4 regions of the Marinomonas gallaica genome follow, and region 2 is predicted to be linked to each of the others. Evidence: predicted binding sites of a transcription regulator. Region 2 holds the regulator's gene; each other region holds the start of a gene.
The links. Region 2 encodes LexA, which represses DNA repair genes until DNA is damaged. Its sites were predicted from a motif close to TACTGTNTANNTANACAGTA; they were not measured.
Positions count from the first base shown of each region.

Region 1 (2,194 bases), 460 kb from region 2:
TTTGTCATAAGGCTAGATAAAAAACTGGCTATATAAAACAATAAAAAATATGGTTAGGTTCAATATTTTTTATGTACCCTGTTACCTTCTTAACATGAGCACTGGATGAAAGGCGTTGATATGAACAGCAAGCAGCTGAGTTATTTTTTAAAAGTGGTCGAGCTCAATAGCATTGCGGCCACCGCTCGAGCTCTTGAGGTCGCTCAACCTAGCATCAGTTTGCAGATTGACAATCTAGAGCATGAACTGGGCACGTGCTTGTTTGAAAGAAGTTTTCGTGGCGTAGAATTAACGCAGTCAGGCCAGATATTCCATGCACATGCCGTCTCCATCATGCGTCAAATGGCGCAAGCTAAAAGCGATGTACATCAGTTCGAACACGAGCCTTCGGGTGTTTTATCCATCGGAATGACACAGCCTATTGGTAACATTATATCCGTGCCATTATTGGCGCTTGTTGAGCAACGTTTCCCGAAAATTACACTCGAGCTACATGCCGGTTTGTCTTATAACTTGTCCAGTCAATTGCGATCTGGAGAAATAGATTTGGCAATTTCATCGCCTGATGGAACGGATATGAGCCAAATGCGTCAAGTAAAACTGCTGCGAGAAAAGCTATTCATTGCTGTTGGCTGCGATCCTAAAGTGTCTTCCCATAAAATGTTAAATGGCAGTAAAACGATCACGTTCGAAGCGCTTGCTAATCATGAAGTGATCGTCACAGGTGCCCGTGACTCATTGGGCTATGTATTGAGACAATATGAACAAAGTACCGGCATTAAATTGTCCCATAAACCCGCTTTCGGGCAGCTGATGACGACGTTGCGTTATGTCATGGATGGTCATGGAATATTGTTAGCCCCCACCTCTGCATTTTTTCATCTACAAGATACCAATCAGATTGAAGCGGTCGAGATTATTGAGCCGAATCTCTGGCGTGATGTCTGCATCACGACGGATGCAGATCGTCCTCAAACGGCATTACTCAACACAGTGATGTCGCTAATAAAAGAAGTGGCTAAAACGGAGTGGTTAGCAGGGCGCTGGCAGGGGGGGGAGTTGTCCATAGACTGATTGATCTTGCATGCTTAGACTATAAATCAAATGATTCTTTTAAATATGAATGCAAAAAACTTCTCGGTATTTATGAGGGCTTATGCATCACCAGGTTGTGGTGCAGTGGCTAAGTACAACTGGCCACGGTTCTATAGTGGGTCTAGGCGTATCTTTCTTTCTCTGGACAAAAGGGCAGTTATCTGTATAAATACTGTTTATTTGAACAGTGTTTAGTATGCAAAACGGTGACTTGATCCAAAGGAAAATTATCCATATTGATATGGATGCTTTTTACGCATCAGTCGAAATGCGTGATGAGCCACGTTACCGTGAAATCCCATTAGCGGTAGGAGGCAGCGAAAAGCAGCGCGGTGTCATCAGTACTTGTAACTACGAAGCCCGTACCTACGGAGTCCATTCCGCAATGTCGACCGCTTGGGCTAAGAAACTCTGCCCACACCTTACTGTTGTGCCTGGCAGGATGCAGGTGTATCGAGAAATCTCCCAAAAAGTGCGAGCCATTTTTGCACGCTATACTGATCTAATAGAGCCATTGTCCCTAGATGAGGCGTATTTAGATGTCACGGACAGCACCCATCTACAGGGGTCAGCAACTCTCATTGCTGAGGCCATTCGCAATGATATTCGTACCGAACTGAATCTGACCGCGTCGGCCGGCGTTGCGCCGATAAAGTTTCTTGCCAAAGTCGCATCGGATATGAATAAGCCTGATGGCCAGTTCGTGATCACACCCAGAGAGATGCAAGAAGTCATTAATACGCTTCCCCTAGAGAAAATTCCTGGTGTTGGCAAAGTAAGCCTACAGAAGCTGCATGAAGCAGGGCTTTATGTCTGTGCTGACATTTGTAATAGCGATTACCTTGAGTTAACCCGTAAATTTGGCCGCTTAGGTCACTCTCTTTGGAATCGAAGCCATGGTGTTGATCATCGTGAAGTTTCCACTCACCGTCAGCGCAAGTCTGTGGGTGTGGAACGCACGTTTTCACATAACATTTCAAGCTTTGATGAGTGCTGGCAAGTCATCGAGCAAAAGCTATTTCCAGAGTTGTTTGAGCGCTTAGGGAAAGTATCGCCTGATAGATTAATCAGCAAGCAAGGCATCAAAGTCAAGTTTGCC
Region 1 covers NZ_CP187511.1:2,149,502-2,151,695, forward strand. The annotation lists gene ACPUEK_RS10140 (LysR family transcriptional regulator) at 121-1,074, shown strand; gene dinB (DNA polymerase IV) at 1,292-2,194, shown strand, end outside.
Region 1: the regulator LexA is predicted to act here: its motif matches at 1,266-1,285, upstream of dinB (DNA polymerase IV).

Region 2 (2,194 bases):
TCAAGTTTTTATCTAACTGTTTTAGCCAGCTAATGCTCTGCTGTAATCTAACTTCATGGCGAAAGTGGCTGATGGCTTTGTCTGGTAGGTGATGACCTTCGTCGAATACATATATGGTTTCTTTGGGATCAGACAATATAGCACCGCCGCCCAACGATAAATCTGCTAGGACCAAATCATGATTGGCAACGATCACATCGGCGGTTTCTAACTCTGCGCGGGCTTTAAAAAATGGACAGACTGAAAAGTTAGCACAGTTACGATTTGTACACTGTTGGTGATCAGTGGTGAGTCGACGCCAATCTTGTTCACGGATGATGCCTTCCCAGTTGTCTTTATCGCCGTCCCATTTGCCACTTTCTAATGCTTCATCCATTTCTTGATAAAGCGCTGTATTGATGTCGTCGGCAGCAAGGTGCTGTTCGAATAATCCAGCAAACATATCATCCGTGGCTTGTTCTTCAGCACCTAAAAAACCTTCCAAGTTATTCAGACACATATAACGCCCACGACCTTTCGCCAAGGTATAGCGAAAACTGTAATCGGTTAGCTCTAGTAGACTAGGAAGCTCTTTATGAAGAATTTGTTCTTGTAGAGCCACTGTAGCCGTGGAAATCACCAGCTTGACGCCTTTCTCTTTAGCAATCGGAATAGCAGACAAGCAGTACGATAGGGTTTTGCCCGTACCGGTCCCCGCCTCTACCACAGCAACGTGCTTTTCACCTAGGCGTTCGCCTTCTGCGCCTTGTTTAATGGCACCAAGGGTCCGCGCAATGGTAGCGATCATTTGTCGCTGCCCAACACGTGCTTTATGGCCTTTTGCTTCAAGGTAAGCGCGGTAAGCCGTTTGAATATTTTGTTTAATTGAGTCTGAAAGCATTGAATTTAGTTGAGCAATTAATTGATAGCTGTATATAATAACAGTAACTGTATAAACAAACAGATGCCATATGATTAAATTAACGAAAAGACAGTCTGATGTACTAGAGACTATACGCGAATTCATTATCGAAACGGGGTTTCCACCGACTCGTGCCGAGATTGCTGCGCGCCTAGGCTTTAGATCCCCAAACGCTGCAGAAGAACACTTAAAGGCTCTGTGCAAGAAAGGCGCTATTGAAATGCTTTCTGGTGCATCGCGAGGCATTCGTCTTGTCGATCCTGAACCTGTCAGTGCAAACGATGAAAATGGAACATTGCCCATCATTGGTCGAGTAGCAGCAGGTTACCCTATTTTAGCGCAAGAAAACATCGATTCACGTATCAGTGTTGCGCCGGAAATGTTCACCCCTAAAGCTGATTATCTATTATCGGTTAACGGTATGAGTATGAAAAATGCCGGCATTATGGATGGTGACTTATTAGCCGTTCATAAAACACATACGGTTCGTAATGGACAAATCGTTGTTGCGCGCATTGGTGACGAAGTAACAGTAAAGCGTTTCGAGCAAAAAGGTCGTGAAGTTCGACTGATTCCAGAAAACGAAGAGTTCAGTGACATCATCGTTGATCTTGAAAGCGAAGATTTCGCTATTGAAGGCTTATCGGTTGGTGTTATTCGACGTGGGTTGTAAAACTTGAGAACCCCATCATGGCTGCTTTAAGTGTTTTACTTATAGCGGCCATGAATTTTAACCCTTAACTTTAATTATCAGTGCAATATCCGAGGCATGAATTCTTCATCATACACATCGGAATCAGAGCCATCTAAACCATCGAAGTCATCTGAATAAACAAAATCTATGCCCGCATGGAACATACATTTAGCCAATTCAAAATAACGATCCTTCAAAAAGTCTTTCGTGTCATCAGAAATGGTCAGTGTGGCAATCGGTGTTTTATCGTCGTCTTCCCCTGCTGGGCGCAAGACAATCTCGCCATTTTCTAATTCTACTATTTCTAAATACGTATCTTTCATCATTAATATTCTGCGGCGTCTTCACGAAAACGTAAGACGAGCTCAGTTAAAGAGCTTAAGATGTGTTTGGTTGAGCTACCAGCATCAGAACCTCGACCGATCAGCTCAACATTACCCGCTGCGGAGTATGCCTGATTTGCAGCACGACACTCAAGTGCTGCATCAAATGTATCTAGCAATTGAGACAACCAAGACTGCCTAGATGATTTAAGTTGCATTAACTCTAACAGCACTGGGATAGCAATCCCTCTTTCTTCGCTGGCACGAACCATGACG
Region 2 covers NZ_CP187511.1:2,605,992-2,608,185, forward strand. The annotation lists gene dinG (ATP-dependent DNA helicase DinG) at 1-880, opposite strand, end outside; gene lexA (transcriptional repressor LexA) at 951-1,574, shown strand; gene ACPUEK_RS12205 (hypothetical protein) at 1,652-1,921, opposite strand; gene ACPUEK_RS12210 (DUF6586 family protein) at 1,921-2,194, opposite strand, start outside.

Region 3 (2,194 bases), 1.7 Mb from region 2:
GTGTTGTATCACGTCTAAAGCTATGCTGCGTCACATTAGGCACTGCCCAAAGGACTAACGCCATACCTACAATAGAAAACCCAAAAGACAGATAAAACAGACCAGATAGTCCGACCCACTGATACAAAATAGGCCCAAGAATCAGTGAAATCATAAACGACGCACCAATACTAATACCCACCATCGCCATGGCCTTCGTGCGGTTTTGCTCTTTCGTTACATCACTGAGCAATGCCATCAAGGTACTGGCAATCGCTCCTGCACCTTGAATCGCTCGTCCGATAATCAGTGTTACAATGCTATCAGCATTGGCACAAATAATACTCCCTAATGCAAACAACATTAGACCAAAAATAATCACTCTTTTACGGCCGATCTTGTCAGACATCATCCCCATCGGGATCTGTAAAGAGGCTTGGGTAAACCCGTATATACCGATCGCCGCACCAATCAACGCGGCATCGGAACCGTCTAGCCCATCCGCGGCCACACTGATGACAGGCATAATAAGAAACAGGCCAAGCATACGGAATAGATAAACCATTGCTAAGGCTAAAACTGAGCGGCGTTCAATGACATCCATAGGTGCTACTACTTGCGTATTTAGGGGTGATTGTTGAAAGATCGAAGATTTTACTAAAAATACCGTTGAAGCTCTATTTTAACTACTGTAAAAATAGACAGTTATTCTATTTTGAATGACTTTTTCCTTGGTTGCATTACATTTTGGAGACACATGGACACTATTACCCTTCGCGGTGCGCGGACCCACAATCTAAAAAACATCGATTTGGACATTCCTCGCGACAAGCTGGTGGTGATTACCGGGCTCTCTGGTTCAGGTAAATCGTCCCTTGCCTTCGACACGCTGTATGCCGAAGGACAGCGTCGTTATGTTGAGTCATTATCAACCTATGCACGTCAATTCTTGTCCATGATGGAAAAGCCCGATATTGATCATATCGAAGGCTTATCTCCAGCGATCTCCATTGAACAAAAGTCCACGTCACATAACCCACGTTCGACCGTCGGTACGATCACGGAAGTTTATGACTATCTTCGTCTGCTCTTCGCTCGTGCAGGCCAGCCACGCTGTCCAGATCACGGCGAACCGCTGGAAGCCCAAACTATTAGCCAGATGGTTGATAAAGTGCTTTCGCTACCAGAAGAAAGCAAGATGATGATGCTAGCGCCGATCATCAAGGATCGCAAAGGTGAACATCTTCATACTATTAGCGAATTGCTGGCAAAAGGCTTTGTACGCGCTCGAATTGATGGCATCGTCGTGGATCTTGATGATGCACCAACGTTAGAGAAAAACAAAAAGCATACCATTGAAGTTGTTGTTGATCGCTTTAAGGTACGCCCTGATTTACAGCTGCGCTTAGCGGAATCCTTTGAAACGTGTTTATCGCTGTCAGATGGTATCGCCAAAGTGCTTAATATGGATGATGAAACCGATGAGCACATCTTTTCAAGCAAATTCGCTTGTCCAGTATGTGGCTACGCCATTACCGAACTTGAGCCTCGCTTATTCTCGTTTAACAACCCGAATGGCGCTTGCCAAACGTGTGATGGCTTAGGTACGCATCAAGTCTTCGATGCCGATCGCGTCATTCAAGATGAGAATTTAACCCTCGGTGAAGGCGCTATTCGAGGCTGGGGACGTCGGAGTATTTTCTACTTCCAGCAACTGAATGCTTTGGCCAACTTTTACGAATTCGATATCAATGCAAAATTTAAAGATATTCCAGAAAAGTTTCAAAATGTTGTTTTAAACGGTTCTGGCAAAGACAAGATCGACTTTGTATACATAAATGAACGTGGTGACAAAATGACACGTTCACATGTATTCGAAGGCGTATTGCCCAATCTCAATCGCCGTTATCACGAAACAGAATCTGACAGTGTTCGCGAAGATCTGTCTCAATATATCAGCACTCAAGCATGTCCCACTTGTCATGGCACGCGCTTGAATAGAGCTGCACGTAATGTGTTTATTGCCACGGAAACTCTGCCTGATATCGTCAAAAAACCGATTGCTGAATGCTTAAGTTATTTCGAGACATTGAAGCTTGAAGGGGCCAAAGGGGCCATTGCAGAAAAAATCTTAAAAGAAATACGTGATCGCTTGAGCTTCTTAGTAAACGTAGGTCTTGATTATTTAACGCTCGACCGCAAAGCAGACTCATTA
Region 3 covers NZ_CP187511.1:888,331-890,524, reverse strand. The annotation lists gene ACPUEK_RS04165 (MFS transporter) at 1-583, opposite strand, end outside; gene uvrA (excinuclease ABC subunit UvrA) at 737-2,194, shown strand, end outside.
Region 3: the regulator LexA is predicted to act here: its motif matches at 667-686, upstream of uvrA (excinuclease ABC subunit UvrA).

Region 4 (2,194 bases), 170 kb from region 2:
ATGGCCGCGTTGCTGCACTTAAAGTACCAGGTGGTAATTCTCTGACGCGTAAGCAAATCGATGAGTACACTAAGTTCGTAGGTATCTACGGCGCGAAAGGTCTTGCTTACATCAAGGTTAATAACAAAGCGGATCTTGAAGAGGGTCTGCAGTCTCCAATCGTTAAGTTTTTGCCAGTTGAAGTACGTCAAGCGTTGCTTGATCGTGTTGAGGCACAAGATGGCGATTTGATTTTCTTTGGTGCTGATCAAACAAATGTTGTCAATGAAGCGCTGGGTGCGCTTCGCTGTAAGCTTGGTGCGGATCTTGATCTTTACACGTGTGAGTGGGCGCCTCTTTGGGTAGTTGACTTCCCAATGTTTGAGCAAACATCAGATGGTGGTATTACTGCCATTCACCATCCGTTTACAGCACCTTCTTGCTCTCCAGAAGATCTGAAAGCGAATCCATTGACGGCATTGTCTCAAGCCTACGATATGGTACTTAATGGTACTGAGTTGGGTGGTGGTTCGATTCGTATTCACCAGTCTGAGATGCAAGAAACGGTATTTGGGCTATTGAATATCTCAGCTGAAGAGCAAGAAGAAAAATTCGGCTTCTTGTTGGATGCATTGAAATTCGGTGCGCCACCGCACGGTGGTCTTGCGTTCGGTCTTGACCGTCTAGTGATGTTGATGACGGGTTCTGCGTCGATTCGTGATGTTATTGCTTTCCCTAAAACGCAAAGTGCTACGTGTCTATTGACTCAAGCGCCGGGTGAAGTGAGCGAGAAACAGCTTAAAGAATTGAGTATTCGTGTACGTAAGCCTGTTACCGAGTAATAGGTTAAGCGTTAATGATTGCGTGAAAAGGGCCATTTGTATGGCCCTTTTTTATTGCCTTGCATTGTTTGCTTTATGCTGTTGAAATATACAGTATTTTACGTGGATGATCATCCAAGGGAATCAGTTTGGCGCGTATATTAGCAATTGACCCAGGCTCACGAATCACAGGCTTTGGGGTGGTAGATATTATCAATGGTAAAGTGAATTATGTCAGCAGTGGCTGCATTAAGTTGCCAGATGAAAACCTAGCCGTTCGACTAAAGAGAATATTTGAATGTGTTAGTGAAGTGATTGAAGAGTTTAAGCCTAATGAATTTGCGATTGAAGAGGTGTTTTTAGCAAAAAATGCCAACTCTGCATTAAAGCTTGGGCAAGCTCGTGGTGCTGCCATTGTGGCTGCTGGTATGGCTAATTTACCAGTCTATGAATATGCTGCGAGGCGTGTGAAGCAGTCTGTTGTAGGGAATGGTAATGCTGATAAAGCGCAGGTTCAATCAATGGTGCAGTTGTTGCTAAAATTAGAGGCAACGCCTCAGGCTGATGCGGCGGATGCCTTAGCCATCGGGTTGTGTCATGCCAATACACGTACCTCGGATGGACTGGAGTATGGTGTTGGTAAGCGCGCAGGGCGCTCTTCTAAGCGCTGGCAAATATCTGATTTGAAGGTGAAGTGATGATAGGTCGTATTGTAGGAACTTTAATTGAAAAAACACCGCCAGAGTTGCTGGTGGATGTAGGTGGTGTGGGCTATGAAATTATGGCGTCAATGAGTACCATTTATGAATTACCTCAGGTTGGGCAGAGCGTGATACTGCACACGCATTTTCAAGTCAAAGAAGATGCACAGTCTTTGTACGGTTTCGCTACAAAAGATGAGAGGGCTCTATTTAGAATATTGATCAAGGTAAATGGCATTGGCCCTAAAATGGCATTGTCAGTCTTATCGAGTATGAATCCGCCCGAGCTAATTACAGCAGTACAAGAGTCGCAGATTGACTCGTTAACAAAAGTTCCTGGTGTTGGTAAGCGCACTGCGGAACGTTTGGTGGTTGAGTTACGAGATAAGCTCGGAACGGCTGCTAAGCAAGATTTGTTTACTGAGCGTTCTGTGGTGACACAGGTGCAAGCCGATCCGCGCCAAGAAGCAGAAGCAGCCTTGATATCATTGGGATATAAGCCTCAAGAAGCCGCACGCATGATTGCTAAATTGCCAAAGGACGAGTCAAACAGTGAGTTACTGATTAAGGCTGCCTTAAAGAGTATGTTGAAATAACTATGATAGAACACGACCGTATTATTTCGCCGCAGCTAAAAGGCAATGATGGGCAAGTGGACCGTGCAATTCGTCCACAAAGTCTTGCTGAGTATAT
Region 4 covers NZ_CP187511.1:2,777,637-2,779,830, reverse strand. The annotation lists gene aspS (aspartate--tRNA ligase) at 1-821, shown strand, start outside; gene ruvC (crossover junction endodeoxyribonuclease RuvC) at 950-1,498, shown strand; gene ruvA (Holliday junction branch migration protein RuvA) at 1,498-2,097, shown strand; gene ruvB (Holliday junction branch migration DNA helicase RuvB) at 2,100-2,194, shown strand, end outside.
Region 4: the regulator LexA is predicted to act here: its motif matches at 898-917, upstream of ruvC (crossover junction endodeoxyribonuclease RuvC).